Linked DNA regions of Kribbella solani. The protein of the gene in region 2 binds, or shares a complex with, the protein of the main gene of each other region. Links are inferred from orthologs where the notes say so. Each region holds a gene or a part of one and is shown on either strand. Other genes may lie near its edges. The genes, in order: secY and secA.

What was found.
Region 1: the proteins of secA (region 2) and secY are in contact, whole or in part, in a crystal structure (PDB 3DIN), measured with the Thermotoga maritima proteins. The link is inferred for Kribbella solani from one-to-one orthologs. Residues at the interface, in WP_004082002.1 of Thermotoga maritima: Glu261, Ala262, Arg263, Lys300, Ala301, Arg302, Thr303, Ile304, Ile305, Leu323, Tyr324, Asp325, Pro326, Val329, Ser330, Tyr333, Ile336, Lys340, Phe345, Val349, Glu363, Phe364, Tyr374, Ser375, Gly376, Gly377, Glu393, Ile395, Thr482, Ser483; in WP_004081795.1 of Thermotoga maritima: Glu108, Gly109, Glu110, Glu111, Ala236, Glu237, Arg238, Arg239, Ile240, Thr241, Ile242, Gln243, Tyr244, Ala245, Arg246, Arg247, Val248, Thr249, Gly250, Arg251, Arg252, Val253, Tyr254, Gly256, Ala257, Ser258, Thr259, Tyr260, Leu261, Pro262.

What each region holds. Positions count from the first base shown.
Region 1 is NZ_JACHNF010000001.1:6,766,667-6,782,665, forward strand. What follows is about bases 8,019-10,912. They hold secY (preprotein translocase subunit SecY), read left to right. Parts: upstream 8,019-8,761; coding sequence 8,762-10,063; downstream 10,064-10,912. Other genes in these bases: rpmD (50S ribosomal protein L30), read left to right, coding at 8,019-8,185; rplO (50S ribosomal protein L15), read left to right, coding at 8,187-8,627; HDA44_RS31330 (adenylate kinase), read left to right, coding at 10,063-10,635; map (type I methionyl aminopeptidase), read left to right, coding at 10,655-10,912. Outside these bases: rplD (50S ribosomal protein L4), read left to right, coding at 1-347; rplW (50S ribosomal protein L23), read left to right, coding at 344-649; rplB (50S ribosomal protein L2), read left to right, coding at 649-1,482; rpsS (30S ribosomal protein S19), read left to right, coding at 1,501-1,782; HDA44_RS36835 (hypothetical protein), read right to left, coding at 2,200-2,403; rpsC (30S ribosomal protein S3), read left to right, coding at 2,427-3,296; rplP (50S ribosomal protein L16), read left to right, coding at 3,300-3,719; rpmC (50S ribosomal protein L29), read left to right, coding at 3,719-4,000; rpsQ (30S ribosomal protein S17), read left to right, coding at 3,997-4,293; rplN (50S ribosomal protein L14), read left to right, coding at 4,397-4,765; rplX (50S ribosomal protein L24), read left to right, coding at 4,767-5,156; rplE (50S ribosomal protein L5), read left to right, coding at 5,156-5,728; HDA44_RS31290 (type Z 30S ribosomal protein S14), read left to right, coding at 5,730-5,915; rpsH (30S ribosomal protein S8), read left to right, coding at 6,010-6,417; rplF (50S ribosomal protein L6), read left to right, coding at 6,445-6,987; rplR (50S ribosomal protein L18), read left to right, coding at 6,990-7,373; and 12 more genes. UniProt on the Escherichia coli protein: The central subunit of the protein translocation channel SecYEG. Consists of two halves formed by TMs 1-5 and 6-10.
Region 2 is NZ_JACHNF010000001.1:4,150,115-4,155,670, forward strand. What follows is about bases 2,042-5,556. They hold secA (preprotein translocase subunit SecA), read right to left. Parts: upstream 5,242-5,556; coding sequence 2,242-5,241; downstream 2,042-2,241. Other genes in these bases: HDA44_RS18845 (LysR family transcriptional regulator), read right to left, coding at 2,042-2,177. Also shown: HDA44_RS18835 (endo alpha-1,4 polygalactosaminidase), read left to right, coding at 1-419; HDA44_RS18840 (SIP domain-containing protein), read left to right, coding at 536-1,267; more of HDA44_RS18845, read right to left, coding at 1,272-2,041. UniProt on the Escherichia coli protein: Required for protein export, interacts with the SecYEG preprotein conducting channel.

The DNA.
Region 1 (15,999 bases), 2.6 Mb from region 2 along the record:
CGCTGTCGGACCGGGCCCGCGACGGCCGCGTGTTCGTGGTCGAGAGCTTCGTGGACGGCGACAAGCCCTCCACCAAGGCAGCGCTGAACGTACTCGGCCAGATCACCGACCCGGGCAAGGCCCTGGTCGTCGTGGACCGCGCCGACGAGCTCACCTGGCTGAGCCTGCGCAACGTGCAGCACGTGCACCTGATCGCGGCCGACCAGCTGAACGCGTACGACGTTCTCTGCAGCGACGCGGTCGTGTTCACCCAGGCCGCTCTCGACTCGTTCGTCGCGGGTGCGCCCAAGGGCAAGTCCGTCAAGGCCGTCGCCACGTCGACTGAAGCCGAGGAGGTAGAAGCATGAGCCACGGAATCAACAAGGACCCGCGGGACGTGCTGCTCCGGCCGGTCGTGAGCGAGAAGAGCTACGGCCTGCTGGACGAGCAGAAGTACACGTTCGAGGTCGCGCCGGACGCCAACAAGACCGAGATCAAGCTCGCGGTCGAGAAGGTGTTCAAGGTCAAGGTCAGCGACGTCAACACTCTCAACCGCAAGGGCAAGCGCCGCCGGACCCGGTCCGGTTTCGGCAAGCGCCCGGACACCAAGCGGGCGATCGTGACCCTCAAGGGCGACGACCGCATCGACATCTTCGGAGGCCAGTCGTAATGGGAATCCGCAAGTACAAGCCGACGACGCCGGGCCGCCGTGGCTCGAGCGTGGCCGACTTCGTCGAGCTCACCCGTTCGACCCCGGAGAAGTCGCTGCTGCGTCCGCTGCCGAAGAAGGGCGGCCGGAACAGCTCGGGCAAGATCACCACCCGGCACCACGGTGGCGGTCACAAGCGGGCGTACCGGCTGATCGACTTCAAGCGGTACGACAAGGACGGCGTGCCGGCCAAGGTCGCGCACATCGAGTACGACCCGAACCGCACCGCCCGGATCGCGCTGCTGCACTACGTGGACGGCGAGAAGCGGTACATCCTCGCCCCGGCGAACCTGAAGCAGGGCACGGTCGTGGAGAACGGCCCGGCCGCTGACATCAAGGTCGGCAACAACCTGCCGCTGCGCAACATCCCGGTCGGTTCCACCATCCACGCGGTCGAGCTGCGGCCGGGCGGTGGCGCCAAAATGGGCCGCTCCGCCGGTGCCAGCATCCAGCTGGTCGCGAAGGAAGGCCGGATGGCCACCCTGCGGATGCCGTCCGGCGAGGTCCGGATGGTCGACGTACGCTGCCGCGCCACCCTCGGTGAGGTCGGCAACGGCGAGCAGTCGAACATCAACTGGGGCAAGGCGGGCCGGATGCGCTGGAAGGGCAAGCGCCCGACCGTCCGTGGTGTCGCGATGAACCCGGTCGACCACCCGCACGGTGGTGGTGAGGGCAAGACCTCGGGTGGACGCCACCCGGTGTCCCCGTGGGGCCAGCCGGAAGGCCGGACCCGCACCCGCAAGGAAAGCGACCGCATGATCGTCCGGCGCCGCAAGGCCGGCAAGAAGCGCTGATAGGGAGAGCCGGCCAGAATGCCACGCAGCCTGAAGAAGGGCCCGTTCGTCGACCACCACCTGATGAAGAAGGTGGAGGTGCAGAACGAGAAGGGCACCAAGAACGTCATCAAGACCTGGTCCCGCCGATCGATGATCGTGCCGGACATGATCGGCCACACGCTGGCGGTGCACGACGGCCGCAAGCACGTACCGGTGTTCGTGACGGACGCGATGGTCGGGCACAAGCTCGGCGAGTTCGCGCCGACCCGCACGTTCAAGGGTCACGAGAAGGACGACCGGAAGTCACGGCGTCGCTGACCCATGGTCAGTGACGAAGCGAAAGCAACCTACGGAGAGATTCGAACATCATGAGCGTTCAAGAGCGTAGGGCGGTCAGCGCCCGTCGCGAGAGCCTGCTGGGCGAGCAGCCCGGGGCCTTCGCGGTCGCGCGCTTCGTCCGCGTGACGCCGATGAAGGCGCGCCGCGTGGGTGATCTGGTGCGCGGTCTGGGCGTCGACGACGCACTCGCCACTCTGAAGTTCGCCCCGCAGGCCGCTGCCGCGACCGTGTACAAGGTCGTCGACAGCGCCGCGGCGAACGCCGAGGGCACCGAGCACCTGAGCCGGACCGACCTGGTCGTGTCCAAGGTTCTGGTCGACGAGGGACCGACGCTGAAGCGTCACCGTCCCCGCGCCCAGGGCCGGGCCACCCGGATCGACAAGCGGACCAGCCACATCACCGTCGTGGTCGAGCCGTCACCGAGGAGGCGGCTCCGAAGGCACCGGCCAAGAAGGCCGCGGCCAAGAAGACCGCTGATTCGGCGGCGAAGTCCCCGGCGAAGAAGGCTGCCAAGAAGGCTGCCGACAAGCCGGTCAAGGACGAGGCCACCGAGAAGCCGGCCAAGAAGGCGACCGCGAAGAAGGCCGCCAAGAAGGCCACCGCTGAGAAGAAGGAGTCCTGACGTGGGACAGAAGGTAAACCCGCACGGGTTCCGTCTCGGCATCAGCACCGACCACAAGAGCCGTTGGTACGCCGACAAGCTGTACAAGGACTACGTGGGCGAGGACGTCAAGATCCGCCGCCTGCTGAGCAAGGGCATGGAGCGCGCCGGCATCTCCCGCGTGGAGATCGAGCGCACCCGTGACCGGGTCCGGGTCGACATCCACACCGCTCGTCCGGGCATCGTGATCGGTCGCCGCGGCGCCGAGGCGGACCGGATTCGGGGCAGCCTGGAGGAGCTCACCGGCAAGCAGGTGCAGCTGAACATCCACATCCTCGAGGTGAAGAACTCCGAGGTGGACGCGCAGCTGGTCGCCCAGGGTGTGGCCGAGCAGCTGTCCGGCCGCGTGGCGTTCCGCCGCGCGATGCGCAAGGCGATGCAGACCACCATGCGTGGCGGCGCCCTGGGCATCCGGATCCAGTGCTCCGGCCGGCTCGGTGGCGCGGAAATGTCGCGGTCGGAGTTCTACCGCGAGGGCCGCGTCCCGCTGCACACGCTGCGGGCCGACATCGACTACGGCTTCTACGAGGCCCGGACGACCTTCGGCCGGATCGGCGTGAAGGTCTGGATCTACAAGGGTGACGTGGCCGGCTCCCGCGCCGAGCGCGAGGCGCAGGCGGCGGCCCGGGCTGCCAACCAGCAGCGCCGGCCGGCTCGCCGCGACGACCGCGGTGGCCGTGGTGGCGACCGGGGTGGCCGTGGTGGCGACCGCGGCGGCCGTGGTGGCGACAACCGCCGCGACGCCCGCAACGACAACGCCGCGACGGCCGACAAGGCCGCCGAGAGCGCGCCGGCAGCCAAGGCCGCCGAGACGACCGGAACGGAGAGCTGAACCATGCTCATCCCCCGCAAGGTCAAGCACCGCAAGCAGCACCACCCGAAGCGCAGCGGTGCTGCCAAGGGTGGTACCACGCTGGCCTTCGGTGACTTCGGCATCCAGGCGCTGGAGAGCCACTACGTCACCAACCGGCAGATCGAGTCCGCGCGTATCGCGATGACCCGGCACATCAAGCGTGGCGGAAAGGTCTGGATCAACATCTACCCGGACCGCCCGCTGACCAAGAAGCCGGCCGAAACCCGGATGGGTTCCGGTAAGGGTTCGCCGGAGTGGTGGATCGCGAACGTGAAGGCCGGCCGAGTGCTGTTCGAGCTGTCCGGTGTTCCCGAGGACATCGCTCGCGAGGCGATGCGCCGCGCGATCCACAAGTTGCCGATGAAGTGCCGCTTCATCACCCGAGAGGCAGGTGAGAACTGATGGCTACCCTGACCGCCGCCGAGCTGCGGAACCTGGGCCGGGACGAGCTGATGACCAAGCTCGGTGAAGCCAAGGAGGAGCTGTTCAACCTCCGGTTCCAGGCTGCCACCGGACAGCTGGAGTCCCACGGCCGGCTGCGCGCCGTCCGCAAGGACATCGCCCGCATCTACACGGTGCTGTCCGAGCGCGCGCTCGGTATCACCGAGGAGGTGGACGCCCCGGCCGAGGCCGCGGCCGTCGCCGACGAAGCTGCGGACGACAGTGAGAAGGCGAACGCATGACCGAGAACACGAAGGACGAGACCGTGAGCACGACCACCGAGGCGCGAGGCCGCCGGAAGACCCGTGAGGGCCTGGTGCTGAGCGACAAGATGGACAAGACCGTCACCGTCGAGGTCGAGGACCGGGTCAAGCACAAGCTCTACGGCAAGGTCATCCGGCGTACCAGCAAGCTGAAGGCGCACGACGAGCAGAACGCCGCCGGGATCGGCGACCGCGTCCTCCTGATGGAGACCCGGCCGCTGTCGGCGACCAAGCGCTGGCGCGTCGTCGAGATTCTCGAGAAGGCCAAGTAGTTCCCGGCCCGGTGCTTCGGCACCGTCCGGAAACCATTCGAATTTATTCGTTCCGCAAGGCTCACCACGGTGAGAACCAGCGAGACAACCAGGAGATCAACAGATGATCCAGCAGGAGTCGCGACTGAAGGTCGCCGACAACACGGGCGCGAAGGAGATCCTTTGCATCCGCGTTCTCGGTGGCTCCGGTCGGCGCTACGCCGGTGTCGGTGACACGATCGTCGCCACCGTCAAGGACGCGATCCCCGGCGGTGGTGTGAAGAAGGGTGACGTCGTCAAGGCGGTCGTCGTGCGGACCGTGAAGGAGCGCCGGCGTCCGGACGGCTCCTACATCCGCTTCGACGAGAACGCCGCGGTGATCCTGAAGGCCGACGGCGAGCCGCGCGGTACCCGTATCTTCGGCCCGGTCGGCCGGGAGCTGCGGGAGAAGCGCTTCATGAAGATCATCTCGCTCGCGCCGGAGGTGCTCTGAGATGGCCCAGCAGAAGAAGCTGCACGTGAAGAAGGGCGATCAGGTTCGTGTGATCGCCGGTAAGTCCAAGGGCCTCGAGGGCAAGATCATCCAGGTCTTCCCGGACGACGAGAAGGTCATCGTCGAGGGCGTCAACCGGGTGAAGAAGCACACCAAGGTGCAGCAGGCCCAGCGCGGCGGCACCACCGGTGGCATCGTCACCCAGGAAGCCCCGATCCACGTCTCGAACGTGGCGCTTGTCGTCGAGGTCGAGAAGGACGGCAAGAAGCAGAAGGTAACCACCCGCGTCGGCTACAACCGCGTCGAGGTGCAGAAGCGCCGTCCCGACGGTTCGACGTACACCGGTTACCGGAGCGTCCGGATCGCCGTGAAGACCGGCGAGGAGATCTGATGACCACCGCAGTGACCGAGAACAAGACGCAGCCGCGGCTGAAGACGAAGTACCGCGAGGAGATCGTCGGCAAGCTGCACGACGAGTTCAAGTACGCGAACGTGATGCAGGTGCCCGGGCTCACCAAGATCGTGGTGAACATGGGCGTCGGCGAGGCGGCGCGGGACTCGAAGCTGATCGAGGGCGCGGTGAAGGACCTGGCCGCGATCACCGGTCAGAAGCCGCAGGTGACCAAGGCTCGCAAGTCGATCGCGCAGTTCAAGCTGCGTGAGGGGATGCCGATCGGCGCCCACGTGACGCTGCGCGGCGACCGGATGTGGGAGTTCCTGGACCGGCTGCTGGCGCTCGCGCTGCCCCGGATTCGCGACTTCCGCGGTCTGTCGGCCAAGCAGTTCGACGGCACCGGGAACTACACCTTCGGTCTGACCGAGCAGGTGATGTTCCACGAGATCAACCAGGACCGCATCGACCGGGTCCGGGGCATGGACATCACCGTGGTGACCACCGCGAAGAACGACGACGAGGGCCGGGCCCTGCTGCGGGCGCTCGGCTTCCCGTTCAAGGAGAACTGACGTGGCGAAGACAGCACTCAAGGTCAAGCAGGCCCGGAAGCCGAAGTTCGCGGTTCGCGGTTACACCCGCTGCCAGCGCTGCGGCCGGCCGAAGGCGGTCTTCCGCAAGTTCGGCCTGTGCCGGATCTGCCTGCGGGAGATGGCACACCGGGGCGAGCTGCCCGGCGTGACCAAGTCCAGCTGGTGACCGAGTCCCACCCAGAACTTCTCCCCATTCACCACCATCTAGTCACCGTAGGTCGCCGAACGGCGAAACCACGGCGGGAAAGAGGCCCCAGGCCATGACGATGACCGACCCGATCGCAGACATGTTGACGCGTCTGCGGAACGCCAACCAGGCGTACCACGAGTCGACCACGATGCCGTACAGCAAGATCAAGCAGGGCATCGCCGACATCCTTCAGCAGGAGGGCTACATCGCCTCCTACAAGGTCGAGGACCCCGCGGAGGGTGCCGTCGGCAAGACCCTGACGGTCGACCTGAAGTTCGGCCCGAGCCGGGAGCGCTCCATCGCGGGCGTCCGCCGGATCAGCAAGCCGGGCCTGCGGGTCTACGCGAAGTCGACCAACCTGCCCAAGGTCCTCGGCGGCCTGGGCGTCGCGATCATCTCGACGTCCCAGGGACTGCTGACCGACCGTCAGGCGAAGAACAAGGGCGTTGGCGGGGAAGTCCTCGCCTACGTCTGGTGACGAAGAACCGGAAGGAGGACCACTGAAATGTCTCGCATCGGAAAGCTCCCGGTCTCGGTCCCGTCCGGCGTCGACGTCACGATCGACGGCCAGACGGTCACCGTCAAGGGTCCCAAGGGTCAGCTCTCGCACGTAGTCGCTGAGCCCATCGTGGTCAACCGGGACGAGGACGGCGCCATTGCCGTGACCCGCCCGGACGACCTGCGCAAGAGCAAGGAACTGCACGGCCTCTCCCGCACCCTGATCGCCAACCTGGTCACCGGTGTCACCGAGGGCTACGAGAAGAAGCTCGAGATCGTCGGCGTCGGGTACCGCGTCCTGGCCAAGGGACCGACCCAGCTGGAGTTCTCCCTCGGCTACAGCCACACCATCACGGTGGACGCGCCGGAGGGGATCACCTTCAACGTCGAGGCCCCGACCAAGTTCTCGGTGCTCGGCATCGACAAGCAGTCGGTCGGCGAGGTCGCCGCGAACATCCGCAAGCTGCGCAAGCCCGAGCCGTACAAGGGCAAGGGCGTGCGGTATGCCGGCGAGGTAGTGCGCCGCAAGGTCGGAAAGGCTGGTAAGTAACCATGGCGATCGGACTGCGGCACAACAAGCACTCCGCCAAGAAGACGGCCTCGCGTCTGCGTCGCCAGATTCGCGTCCGGAAGAAGATCAACGGCACGGCCGTCCGGCCGCGGCTGGTGGTCACCAAGTCGTCGCGGCACCTGTTCGTTCAGGTGATCGACGACGTGGCCGGCAAGACGCTGGTCTCCGCCTCCACCATGGAGGCCGACCTGCGCGGCGCGTCGGACAACAAGACCGACAAGGCCAAGACGGTCGGCGGCCTGATCGCCGACCGGGCCAAGGCCGCCGGCATCGACTCGGTCGTCTTCGACCGGGCCGGGAACAAGTACCACGGCCGTATCGCGGCCCTAGCGGATGCTGCCCGTGAGGGCGGCCTCGGCTTCTGACAGGCGATCAAGGGAAGAGGGTAGTTCGAAATGAGCGGAGGCCAGCAGCGTCGCGGAGGCGGCGCCGGTGGTGAGCGCCGTGGCCGCGACGGTGGTCGCGGTCAGCAGGCGGACAAGACCGCCTACATCGAGCGCGTGGTAGCCATCAACCGGGTCGCCAAGGTCGTGAAGGGTGGTCGTCGCTTCAGCTTCACCGCCCTCGTGGTCGTCGGCGACGGTGAAGGCACCGTCGGTGTGGGTTACGGAAAGGCCAAGGAGGTGCCCGCGGCGATCGCCAAGGGCGTCGAGGAGGCCAAGAAGGCGTTCTTCAAGGTGCCGCGGATTCAGGGCACCATCCCGCACCCGGTGCAGGGCGAGAAGGCCGCGGGCGTAGTGATGCTGCGTCCGGCCGCTCCCGGTACCGGTGTGATCGCGGGTGGCTCGGCGCGCGCCGTGCTGGAGTGCGCCGGTATCCACGACATCCTCAGCAAGTCGCTGGGTTCCTCGAACTCCATCAACGTGGTGCACGCCACGGTGGAGGCGCTGCGGAGCCTGGAGACCCCGGAGGCCGTGGCCGCGCGCCGTGGCCTGCCGGTCGAGGACGTCGCGCCCGCCGCGCTGCTGAAGGCGCGGGCGGAGGTGGCTTCCTGATGGCACGCCTGAAGGTGACCCAGACCCGTTCGGGCATCGGTGGCAAGCAGAACCAGCGCGACACGCTGCGTACGCTCGGAGTCAAGCGGATCGGCGACACCGCCGTCCACGAGGACAAGCCCGAGGTCCGCGGCATGGTGCGGGCGGTTCGCCACCTCATCACCGTCGAGGAGGTCGACTGATATGACGCTCAAGGTTCACCACCTGCGTCCGGCGCCCGGTGCCAAGACCGCCAAGACCCGCGTGGGTCGCGGTGAGGGCAGCAAGGGCAAGACGGCCGGCCGCGGTACCAAGGGCAGCAAGGCGCGGAACAACATCCCCGAGTGGTTCGAGGGTGGCCAGATGCCGCTGCACATGCGGCTCCCGAAGCTGAAGGGCTTCAAGAGCAGGAACCGGGTGGAGTTCCAGGTCGTTAACCTGGACAAGCTCGGACAACTGTTTCCCGAAGGTGGCGAGGTCGGCGTGGCCGAACTGGTCGCCAAGGGCGCGGTCCGTCGTGGTCAGCCGGTGAAGGTGCTGGGTGACGGCGAACTGACCGTGGCACTGCAGGTCTCGGCACACAAGTTCTCGAAGTCCGCCACGGACAAGATCCAGGCGGCCGGAGGAACCACGACCGAGGTGTGACACGAGGTCCAGGGCTCGTAACGATCGGTGCTTGATATCCTGCGCCGGTCGGACGAGCCCTGGTTCGTCTCTTGCCCAGCGGTTCAGCTAGGCCCTGCCGTGCCCGCGGCAAGGGAAACTTGTGGGAGGACAGGGTGTTAGGCGCCTTCGCCAACGCGTTCAAGACTCCGGACCTGCGCCGGAAGATCTTGTTCGTGCTCTTCATCGTCGTGATCTTCCGGATCGGCTCCGTCGTACCGGCACCCGGCGTCAACGTTCAGTCTCTGCACACGTGTATCAAGATCTCCCAGGGCGGCCAGAACGCCAACCTGTACAACTTGATCAACCTGTTCTCCGGTGGGGCACTGCTGCAGCTCGCGATCTTCGCGCTCGGCATCATGCCGTACATCACCGCCAGCATCATCCTGCAGCTGCTCACCGTGGTGATCCCGCGGCTGGAGTCGCTGAAGAAGGAAGGCCAGGCGGGCCAGGCGAAGATCACCCAGTACACCCGGTTCCTCACCGTCGGGCTGGCGATCCTGCAGTCCACCGCGTTCGTGGCGCTGGCCCGGACGCCGGGCCGGCTGTTCCAGGGCTGCACCGAGCCGCTGCTGTACAAGGACGACTGGTTCGCCGTCTCGGTGATGGTGCTGACCATGACCGCCGGTACCGGCATCATCATGTGGCTCGGTGAGCTGATCACCGACCGTGGCGTCGGCAACGGTATGTCGATCCTGATCTTCACCCAGATCGTCGCCACCTTCCCGACCCAGCTGTGGAGCATCCGCAAGCAGAAGGGCGTCACCACCTTCGTCGTGGTGATCGCGATCGGCCTCGTGATCATGGCCGCGGTCATCTTCATCGAGCAGGCCCAGCGCCGGATCCCGGTCCAGTACGCGAAGCGGATGGTCGGCCGGAAGATGTTCGGCGGGACCTCCACCTACATTCCGCTGAAGGTGAACCAGGCCGGTGTCATCCCGGTCATCTTCGCCTCCAGTCTGCTGTATCTCCCCGTTCTGGTCAGTCAGTTCCAGCAGGGCAAACCCTGGGCGAACTGGATCCAGGGGAACTTGGTCAAGGGCGACCACCCGATCTACATGGTGACGTACGTCGCCCTGATCATCTTCTTCACGTACTTCTACGTCTCGATCACCTTCAACCCGAAGGAGGTCGCCGACAACATGAAGAAGTACGGCGGCTTCATCCCGGGCATCCGGGCCGGGCGGCCGACCGAGGAATACCTGAAGTACGTGCTGGACCGCATCACGCTGCCAGGAGCGCTCTATCTCGCGGTGATCTCGATGATCCCGCTGGTCGCCCTCGTCCTGCTGAACGCCAACCAGAACTTCCCCTTCGGTGGTACGTCGATCCTGATCATGGTCGGGGTCGGGCTGGACACGGTGAAGCAGATCGAGAGTCAGCTGCAGCAGCGTAACTACGAAGGGTTCCTGCGCTGATGAGAATGTTGCTGATGGGTCCGCCCGGGGCGGGCAAGGGCACGCAGGCAAAGGTGCTTGCGGAACGCCTCAATATCCCGGCCGTGTCCACCGGCGACATCTTCCGTGCGAACGTGAAGGACGAGACGCCGCTCGGTGTCGAGGCGAAGCGCTACATGGACGCCGGCGACTACGTCCCGGACGAGGTCACCAACTCGATGGTCCGGGACCGGCTGTCGGAGGCCGACGCGGGCGAGGGCTTCCTGCTCGACGGGTACCCGCGGACGCTGGCCCAGGTCGGCACCCTCGACGACATCCTGGCCGAGCACGGGCACAAGCTGGACGCCGTGGTCGCGCTGGTGGCCGACATCGAGGTGCTGGTCGAGCGGATGACCAAGCGGGCGCACATCGAGGGCCGGACCGACGACTCCGAAGAGGTGGTCCGGCACCGGCAGGACGTCTACACCGCCGAGACCAAGCCGCTGCTGCAGGTGTACGCGCAGCGCGGCCTGCTGGTCGAGGTGAACGGCGTCGGCGAGATCGACGAGGTCAGCGAGCGCGTACTCGCGGCGCTGAAGCCCGTCACCGAGTAACCGGACGTGATGTACGGCCATGTTTAGAGATCGCGGTATCGAGATCAAGACCCGCGAGCAGATCCTGGCGATGCGCAAGGCCGGCCTGGTGGTCGGCCGCACGCTGGAACTGCTCCGCGGCGCGGTCCGGGCCGGAATCAGTACGGGTGAGCTGGACGCGATCGCGGAGGACAACATCCGCTCGTCCGGCGCGACGCCCTCGTTCAAGGGGTACCACGGGTTCACCGGCTCGATCTGCGCGTCGGTGAACGAGGAGATCGTGCACGGCATCCCCGGTGAGCGGGTGCTCGCCGCCGGTGACCTGATCTCGATCGACTGCGGCGCGATCGTCGACGGCTGGCACGGCGACGCGGCGATCACGGTGCCGGTCGGTGGACCGGACGCGGTCGATGCCGAGCTGCTGGAGCTGGCCCGGGTCTGCGAAGAGTCGATGTGGCGTGGGTTCGCCGCCGCGAAGCTCGGTGGGCGGCTGACGGACATCTCGGCGGCAGTCGAGGCGTACGTGCGGGCGAACTCGTCGTACGGCATCGTCGAGGACTTCGTCGGGCACGGGATCGGTTCGGCGATGCACCAGCCGCCGAACGTACCCAACTTCGGCCGGCCGGGTCGCGGTCCGAAGCTGGTCGAGGGGTTGGCGCTGGCGGTCGAGCCGATGCTCACTCTCGGCAAGCAGGACAACCACACGCTCGAGGATGACTGGACGGTCGTCACCGACGATGGCAAGTCCGCCGCTCACACCGAGCACACGTTCACTCTCACTCCGCATGGGCCGTGGGTGCTGACCGCGCTCGACGGCGGCGAGGCCAAGCTGGCCGAGCTCGGCGTCACCTTCGGCGCGCTGGCCGACTAGACCTACTGGCCGGCGGAGCAGTCGGCGGCCGATCGGCGGACACCCGGGGTCCACCCGTTGGGGGACGCGGTGGGCCTGGCGCTGAGGCACACTTGAACCATGCCTCAGTACCAGCCGTACCAGCGTTTCACCGAAGCCGACCGGGACAAGATCGCCGGCCGGTTGCGGGACGCGTACGCGGACGGCCGGCTGGATCAGCCGGAGTTCTCGTCCCGGCTCGATCAGCTGTACACGGTTCAGACGTACGGGGAGCTGGAGCCGCTGGTCCGCGACCTGCCGCCGGTGCGGACGTACCAGACACCCGAGGTGGTCAAGGACACCAGGCCCGCGCCGGAGCCGGGCAGCTTCCCGGAGCGGAAGAAGGAGAACCAGCCGAACCGCCGGAACGCGATCGGTGGGTTCACCGGTGTCGTCCTGATCAACGTGGTGATCTGGTTCGTGGTCGGCCTCGGCAACGGTGGCCACTGGCCGCACTTCTGGCCGGTCTGGATGTTGATCCCGTGGGCGATCATCGCCCTCGGCGGTCTCGGCAGGCGCCGTTGACGGCGGCCCCGGCCGCTCGCCGAGTGGCCCGGCTGCGACCGGACTGGGCCTGGCAGCTGCACCAAGGGGCCGCGATCGTCTACGTGATCTGGTTCGCGGTCGCCGTACCGTTGGCGATCGTCGGACTGCTGCTGGAGCCGCGCTGGGTCGGCTGGATGGTGCTGGCCTGGTTCCTGGTGCTGCTCGGCTGCACGCTGGGGCTGCGGATCGCCGACAACCGCCGGCGGCGCGCTTGGGCCGCCGCGGCCGGGCAGCTCGGCTGGCGGGTCAGCGCGTCCGGGGCGGAGCTGCTTGATCGTTGGCCGTTCCCACCATTCAATAGCGATCCGCGGGCTGAGGTGGTCGACGTGACCACCGGCCGGCATCGTGGCCGCGAGCTGTGGACCGGGCGGTTCCGGCACAAGGCCGGGCGGCGGGAGCTCGGCTTCGACTTCCTTGATCTGCAGGTGGATCGGCCGTTGCCGCCACTGCAGGTGCTGCCGGCCGAGCTGGCGCCGGTCGCGGCGGCCAGCCTGCTGCCGCTGCGGTTCACGGTCGACGGACTGCCGGCGCGGTGGCAGTTGTTCAACGGGCGTGAGGATCATGCGCTCGCGATCCTGCATCCGCGCGCGGTCGAGGCGCTGGCCGACGTGCCGCCGTTCGGGTTCAGCTGCGAGGGGCGGCGGTTCGTCGCGATCTTTCCGGCGTACCGTGACGCGACGGCCGCCCTCGCCCAGCTCGATGCGGCGTGCGACCTACTGGACCTGATGCCCGAACAACTCTGGCGCGCGGGCGAACAGTGGGCAGCTAGTCAGCAGTCCTGAGCAGTTGCACGGCCGCTGACAGATCCGCATCGCCATGACCGGCCTCGACTGCTTTACGCAGCAGTTCGCCCATCGGTACGAGCATCGCGGGATCGACACCCTGCGCTACCGACGCCTCGATCAGGTTGCCGTACGCGGCCGACTGCATGGCGAGGTTCGATCCGGCCGCGCCAGGTGCCGGGCCGTCGTCCAGGTCCTTCGCCATCCGGGGCAGCAGGCTGCCGAGCATCGCGGTCAGCCAGGGCATCAGGAACTCGTTGGTGAAGCCCACGGCCGGTAGCTGCTCACTGCCGGCCAGCGCCAGCGCGTGCTGCGTGCCACCGATCATCCCGTACATCGCGCTCAGCAGGGCGATGTCGTGCAACGCGGCGAGCCCGGGATCGGCGCCGACGAACGCGGGCCGGCCGAGTACGGACAGATCGGCGGTGTGCTGTTCGAAGGCGGCCTGCGCGCCGCTGTAGAAGATGAAGGCCGCCGGGCCGCCGATCATCACGGGTACGGCCATGATGCCGCCGTCGAGGTACCGGGCTCCCGCCGCGCTGATCCGGTCAGCGGTGGCGCGGGCCTGGCCGGGGGTGCTGTTGGTCAGGTTGACGATCGTCCGGCCGGTCAGGTCGAGGCCGTCCAGGGTGGTGCGGACGGTGTCGTCGACGAGCAGGCAGACGACGACGAGCTCCGCGGCGGCGACTGCCTCGCCGGCGGTGGCGGCGCGGGTGGCGCCGAGTGAGTCGAGTTCGGGGGAGCGGCCGGGGGTGCGGTTCCAGACGGTGGTCGGGTGGCCGGCGGCCAGGAAGGCGCGGGCGAGGGCGGTACCCATCGCGCCGAGCCCGAGGACGGTCACTGGTGTCTTCATGTGGTCCAGCCTGGAGCCGCGCTTTATGATGGACAAGTACCCACTAAATAGTCAGGTACTGACGGAAAGGTAAGCATGCGCCCGTACACCTGTGGTCTGGATGCCGCCTCCGACGTGATCGGTGGGAAGTGGAAGCCGGCCATCCTGTGGGCGCTGCACCACGGGCCGATGCGGTTCGGTGAACTACGCCGGGAGATCCAAGGGGTCACCGAGAAGATGCTGATCCAGCAGTTGCGCGAGATGGAGGCGCGCGGGATCGTGCATCGGGAGGTGTTCCACCAGGTGCCGCCGAAGGTGGAGTACTCGCTGACCGAGCTCGGAATGTCACTCAATGTAGCGCTGATGCCACTGGACGAGTGGGGCGCTAAGCACATCGACGTGCTGGAAGCCAGCCGCTGAGGCCGGGCTCCGCTGGTCCAGCGGGCTCGATTGGGTTTCACGCACGTCCTTGGCGTAGACTCTCTCCTTGGCTCTTTGTAGCCATAGCCAGTCACGTCTACAGAAGTGCGAGGACATGCCCAAAAAAGAGGGAGTTATCGAACTCGAGGGCACCATCGTCGAGGCCCTGCCGAACGCGATGTTCCGTGTTGAGCTGTCCAACGGGCACAAGGTGCTCGCGCACATCAGCGGCAAGATGAGGCAGCACTACATCCGGATCCTCCCCGAGGACCGGGTCGTCGTGGAGCTGTCGCCGTACGACCTCACCCGGGGTCGCATCGTCTATCGGTACAAGTAACACCACCAACACCTGTCGAAGAAAGTAGCTCGATGAAGGTCAACCCGAGCGTCAAGAAGATCTGCGACAAGTGCAAGGTGATCCGCCGGCACGGCCGGGTCATGGTGATCTGCGAGAACCCGCGGCACAAGCAGCGGCAGGGCTGACAAAGCCTTTCACGCAGTAGCACGGCACTTTCGCACCACAGCGCGCACGCTCATCCGGCTCCGGCCGGATGTTGCCCCCGGAACAGAGGCCGGGGCCCTGCCGGTGAAGTCTCTGCTCGAGAAGCAGGCTCACCGAGGCGGGCGGGGACGCGGCGCGCCACCACACCTCTGCTGACGAAAGGAACACCGCCAGATGGCACGCCTCGTAGGAGTCGACCTGCCGCGCGACAAGCGCATCGAGGTCGCTCTCACCTACATCTTCGGCGTGGGCCGCACGCGCGCCCACGAAACGCTGAAGAACACCGGGGTCTCCCCGGACAAGCGCGTCCACGAGCTGGGCGACGACGAGCTGGTCAAGCTCCGGGACTGGATCGAAGGCAACTACAAGATCGAAGGTGACCTCCGTCGCGAGGTGACCGCGGACATCCGCCGCAAGATCGAGATCGGGTCGTACCAGGGTCGCCGGCACCGCAGCGGGCTGCCGGTGCGCGGTCAGCGCACCCGGACCAACGCCCGAAGCCGCAAGGGCCGCCGTAAGGCGATCGCCGGCAAGAAGAAGAAGTGACCCGGATGCCTGCAAACGATTCCGTCGACCACCCCAGGAGCAACTGAATGCCTCCCAAGAGCCGCAGTGCGGCCGGCGCGAAGAAGGTGCGCCGCAAGGAGAAGAAGAACGTGGCCGCCGGCCACGCGCACATCAAGAGCACGTTCAACAACACGATCGTGACGATCACCGACCCGACCGGCGCGGTCATCTCGTGGGCCTCCGCGGGCACCGTCGGCTTCAAGGGCTCGCGTAAGTCCACTCCGTTCGCCGCGCAGATGGCCGCCGAGGCCGCCGGGCGCCGGGCGATGGAGCACGGCATGCGCAAGATCGACGTCTTCGTCAAGGGTCCCGGCTCCGGCCGGGAGACCGCGATCCGTTCGCTGGGTGCGGTCGGCCTCGAGGTCGGCACCATCCAGGACGTCACCCCTGTTGCCCACAACGGCTGCCGCCCGCCCAAGCGGCGCCGGGTCTGACCTTTCGAGAGGAGCGAGAACAACCATGGCCCGTTACACCGGACCTATGACCAAGAAGTCGCGCCGTCTCGGGGTCGACCTCGTCGGTGGCGACAAGGCGTTCGAGCGTCGTCCGTACCCGCCGGGTATGCACGGCCGCGGCCGCCCGAAGGAGAGCGAGTACCTGCTCCAGCTGCGCGAGAAGCAGAAGGCGCGTTACTCGTACGGCGTCCTCGAGAAGCAGTTCCGCCGGTACTACGAGGAGGCCTCGCGGCGCTCCGGCAAGACCGGTGACAACCTGCTGCAGATCCTCGAGTCGCGGCTGGACAACGTTGTGTACCGCAGCGGTCTGGCCCGTACCCGCCGGCAGGCCCGTCAGCTCGTCGTACACGGTCACTTCACCGTGAACGGCGTCAAGGTGAACATCCCGTCGT
Region 2 (5,556 bases):
TCAACGGCTGGATCGACGGCTGTGCGGCCAAGGGCTATCAGGCAATCGAGCCGGACAACTACGACAGCTACACCCGTTCGAAGCAGTTGCTGACGGCATCACAGGCCAAGGAGTTCGCGGCCTTGCTGGCCGCGCACGCGCACTCGAAGGGCCTTGCCATCGGGCAGAAGAACGCGTCCGACCTGGCCGGTGACCGGAAGACCGTCGGCCTGGACTTCGCCGTCGCCGAAGAGTGCGGCCAGTACGGCGAATGCGGTGACTATGTCGGCGCCTTCGGCAACAACGTGATCGTGATCGAGTACACCGATCAGGGCCGGAAGACCGCCTGCACGCGGTACGGCGGCACGCTGTCGATCGTGCAGCGCGACCTGAACGTGTCGCCGGCGGGTGATGCCGAGTACGTCCGCAAGACCTGCTGAACGCCGGCGGCACTCGTACGGGACAGCATGCACCGAACGCATGCCTGCCCTGACGATTCGGAACTTGTCCCTTGCATCGCGCGGACCGAAGGTTGAACGCGACGAAGGGATATCAGGTGAAGGAACGTCTACTGGAGCTGTTCTTCGAACGAGCTCGGGTCGTGTCGGTGCAGCATGCCGCCAAGCGGTTCCGCAAGATCCGCTTGACCGGTCCGGCAATCAAGGACTACGAGTACCAGCCGGGCCAGCAGGTCCGACTGCAGGTCAACGATGTCTTCGCTCCGTCGAGCTGGCGCGCCGGACTGCTGCGGACGTACTCGGTGTGGACGCATGACGAAACCACTTTGGAGCTCTGCGTTCTGGAGCACGGGGTCAGCGGTCCGGGCGCGGAATGGGCCCGCCAGGTGCAACCGGGAGATGAAGTATGGCTGACCAAGCCCGAGGGCCGGTTCACGCTGCGGCCGGACGCCACCTACCACCTGTTCATCGGCGAGGAGACCGCATCGGTGGCGTTCGGCTCCATGCTGCGGGCACTCCCGGCCGGAGCACTGTACGACGCGGTGGTAGAGGTCGACAGTCCCGCTGATCAGCTGCCCCTCGACACGCAGGCCAACGGCCGCCTCACCTGGCTGCACCGTCAGGGCGCGCCTGCAGCCGGGTCGGAATCCTTGCTCACGGCGCTGCGCGAGCTGGAGTTGCCGGCCGGAACCTCCCGAGTGGCCTACGTCGCCGGAGAAGCGCGCACGGTTCAGGCGGTCCGCGCCCAACTGGTGCAAGACCGCGGCTGGCAACGGCGCTCGGTACTGACCAAACCGTTCTGGACGCCCGGAAAACGCGGTCTGGAGTGATGAGCTAAGGACTGAGCAAGTCGTCCACAATCGTCACCACCGCCGCGCGCAACCACCCGTGTACTGGGACGTCGTCATTCCGCCGATGCCACGCCATCGCGAACTCGACTGTTGGCAGCTCCAACGGAATCGGCCGGTACACCACGGGCAGCACCTCGGCGTAGTGCGCCGCGACCCGGCTCGGCAAGATCGCCAGCGCACCGCCGTTCAGAACAGTCAGCGCGGCGGCCCAGGACGTCGAGGTGGTCGCGCGCACCGTACGCGCCAGACCCTGCTCCTGCAAAGCCCGGTCGAGTACGTCCTGCAGCCGCCCGCGCCGCGAAACGGTGAGCTGCTCGGCGGCGGCGAACGCCTCCAAAGTCATCGGCCCGGCAGCCAGCGGATGGTCGCGGTGCAGCAAGGCCACCATCCGCTCGACCCCGAGCCGCTTGCTACGGATATCGGCCGGCAAGGCGCCGTAGTGACCAAGGTCGAGATCGATGTCGTCATGCCGCAGCACGGTCGGGTCATCGTCTCCTTCGGGCAGTAACCGCAACTGCACTCTCGGCGCCTCGACTCGCAGCCGACGCTCCAGCGGCGGCAGGAACAGCATATGCACATCCGGGCTGCTCCGCAGCGTCAGCACCGCCTCGATCGACGCCAGGTCCTTGGGCGGCACCGGCCGCAGCGCGCTGAGCGCGTCCGCCAGCGCCCGCTCGACAGCCGGCTGCAACTGCCGTGCACGTTCGGTCAGCACCAGGCCGCGCCCCGCAGGTGCCAGCAGCTCGTCACCGGTCACTCGGCGAAGGCGCGTCAGCGTACGGCTCATCGCCGACGCCGAGATGTTCATCCGCTCCGCAGCGCGGGCGACGCTGCCCTCGCGCAGCAACGCGTCCAGGGCCGGCAACAGATTCAGATCCGGTAGCTGCATACGAGGCGACCCTCCGCGGGGAACACAGAAGGGCCGGTCCGGGTGGACCAGCCCTTCCAGGTGCTCAGAACTTGTACGCGTCCGACTGCGGGTCGCCGTGGCAGCGCTTGTACTTCTTGCCCGAACCGCACGGGCAGGCCGCGTTGCGGGGCGTACCCGCGTACTCCAGCTTGCCGTCCTCGACGGCGTCCTGGTGCACCGAGACCTCGTCGTCGCCGTCGATCGTCGGCGCCGAGTAGGTCAGCCGCTGCTGCGGACGGCTGCCGTCGGACAGGCCCTTGGCCCGCAGCCGCGGCGTGTCCCGCGGGCGCGGGGCGTCCTGCGGCCGCTCCTCGCCGTCGTCGTCCGCGGTCCGGCCGGCGAACTCCGCGACCGGCGCGCCGGGCTTGAGGATGTCCTCGATCCGGCGCCCCTCCAGGCCCTCACCGTTCGGGTCCAGGTCGGCCAGCTGTGCCTCGTCGCTGAGCGCCATCTCGGCCCGCATCGCCTCGATGTCGACCTCGACGTTGAAGATGAAGCCGACCGACTCCTCCTTGATCGACTCCATCATCGAGGCGAACATGTCGTAGCCCTCGCGCTGGTACTCGACCAGCGGGTCGCGCTGCGCCATCGCGCGCAGGCCGATGCCCTCGCGCAGGTAGTCCATCTCGTACAGGTGCTCGCGCCACTTCCGGTCCAGCACGCTCAGTACGACACGGCGCTCCAGCTCGCGCATCGCCTCCTCGCCGAGCAGCTCCTCGCGCCGCTCGTACGCCGCGTTCGCGTCCTCCAGGAACCGCTCGATCAGGAAGTCCTGGGTCAGGCCGGACTTCTCGCCGCCGGCCTCCTCGATCAGCTCTTCCTCGGTCAGCTCGGTCTGGTACAGCGTCTTCATCGCGGTGAACAGCGCGTCCAGGTCCCAGTCCTCGGCGAAGCCGTCGGCGGTCGCGCCCTGCACGTACCCGGTAACGGTCTCCTCGAGCATGTCGTGCACCTGGTCGCGCATGTCGGCGCCCTCGAGCACCCGGCGGCGCTCGTCGTACACGACGTGCCGTTGCCGGTTCATCACGTCGTCGTACTTGAGGATGTTCTTCCGGGTCTCGAAGTTCTGCGCCTCGACCTGGCCCTGCGCCGACGCGATCGCCTTGGTGACGACCTTGTTCTCCAGCGGCTGGCTGTCGTCGTTGTTCCGCGACATCGCCCAGTCGACCATCTCGCGCTTGAACAGCCGCATCAGGTCGTCCTCCAGCGACAGGTAGAACCGGGACTTGCCCGGGTCACCCTGCCGGCCGGCGCGACCACGGAGCTGGTTGTCGATCCGGCGCGACTCGTGCCGCTCGGTGCCCAGCACGTACAGGCCGCCGAGCTCGCGGACCTTCGACTGCTCCTCCTTGACCTGCTTCTCGAACTGCTCGAGCAGCGCCGGGTACTCGGACTCGTACTGCTCGATGTCCTCGGCCGGGTCGATGCCGCGGGCCCGCAGCTCCTTGTCGGCCAGGAACTCCGGGTTGCCGCCGAGGATGATGTCGGTACCACGGCCGGCCATGTTGGTCGCCACCGTGACCGCGTTCTCGCGACCGGCCTCGGCCACGATCGCGGCCTCCCGCTCGTGCTGCTTCGCGTTCAGCACCTCGTGCTCGATGTTCTCCTTGAGCAACTGCCGGGACAGCCGCTCGGACTTCTCCACCGAGGTGGTACCGACCAGGATCGGCTGGCCGGTCGCGTGCACCTCGACGATGTCCTTGACCACCGCGTCGAACTTGGCGTCCTCGGTGCGGTAGATCAGGTCCCGCTCCTCGACCCGGATCATCGGCTTGTTGGTCGGGATCGGCACCACGCCGAGCTTGTAGACCTTGGAGAACTCGTTCGCCTCGGTCATCGCGGTACCGGTCATGCCGGCCAGCTTGTTGTACAGGCGGAAGTAGTTCTGCAGCGTGATCGTCGCGAGGGTCTGGTACTCCTCCTTGATCTCGACGCCTTCCTTGGCCTCGATCGCCTGGTGGAGTCCCTCGTTGTAGCGACGGCCGTGCAGCGTCCGGCCGGTGTGCTCGTCGACGATCAGCACCTCGCCGCCCTCGACCACCACGTAGTCCTTGTCCCGGTGGAACAGGTCCTTCGCCTTCAGCGCGTTGTTCAGGTAGCTGATCAGCGGGGTGTTTGCCGACTCGTACAGGTTGTCGATGCCGAGCCGGTCCTCGACCTTCTCGATGCCGCGCTCCAGGATCGCGACCGTCCGCTTCTTCTCGTCCACGTCGTAGTCGGCGACCCGGCGCTTGGTCTCGTCGATCTCCAGATCGGTGACCCGCGGGTTCTTCTTCTTCAGCTCGGCCTCGTCGGCCAGCGTCCAGGCCTTCAGCGTGTTCGCGATCCGGGCCATCTCGACGTACCAGCGCTGCGAATCCTCGGCCGGGCCGGAGATGATCAGCGGGGTCCGGGCCTCGTCGACCAGGATCGAGTCCACCTCGTCCACGATCGCGAAGTTGTGCTCGCGCTGGACGCAGTCCTCGATGCTGCCGGCCATGTTGTCGCGCAGGTAGTCGAAGCCGAACTCGTTGTTGGTGCCGTAGGTGATGTCCTTGTTGTACGCGATCCGGCGCTCGGCCGGGGACATCTCCGGCAGGATCACGCCGTAGTCGAGGCCGAGGAAGTGGTACACCCGGCCCATCCACTCGGCCTGGTACTTGGCCAGGTAGTCGTTCACCGTGACCACGTGCACGCCCTTGCCGGACAGCGCGTTCAGGTACGTCGGCATCGTCCCGACCAGGGTCTTGCCCTCACCGGTCTTCATCTCGGCGATGTTGCCGAGGTGCAGCGCCGCGCCACCCATCACCTGCACGTCGTACGGCCGCTGGTGCAGGGTCCGCTTGGCGGCCTCCCGCACCACCGCGAACGCCTCCGGGAGCAGCGCGTCCAGGGACTCCCCGTTCTCGTGCCGCTGCTTGAACTCCGCGGTCTGCCCGCGCAACTCCTCGTCGGACATGCCGACGAAGTCGTCCTCGATGGAGTTGACCATCTTCGCGATGCCCTGCAGCTGGCGGAGGATCTTGCCCTCGCCGATCCGCAGGACCTTGTCGACAACCTTCATGGTGGGGAGTTCTCTCCTTGCTGCTGAAGCCTGGAAGCGGGCGTCGCCGCATGGCACGACCGACCCGACGGAGGGCGTGCGTCCCCCATCGTACGGGTCCCGCCGCGCCAAGCCACGCCCGCAGCGTGCCTCGGAGGGTGTCTGAGGACTCTGCACCGTAGCGAGGAGGTGCTCGGCGCGGTAGCTCGGCGTGCGGGAGGGGAGGCCTCGATGTGGTTTCATCGTGGCCTTTCCTCCCGTGCGGCGAGGTGCCGTGCCGAGTGCCCCGCAGTAGGTGCAGGGTCCTCAGACACCCTCTTGCGATGTTGGACCCAC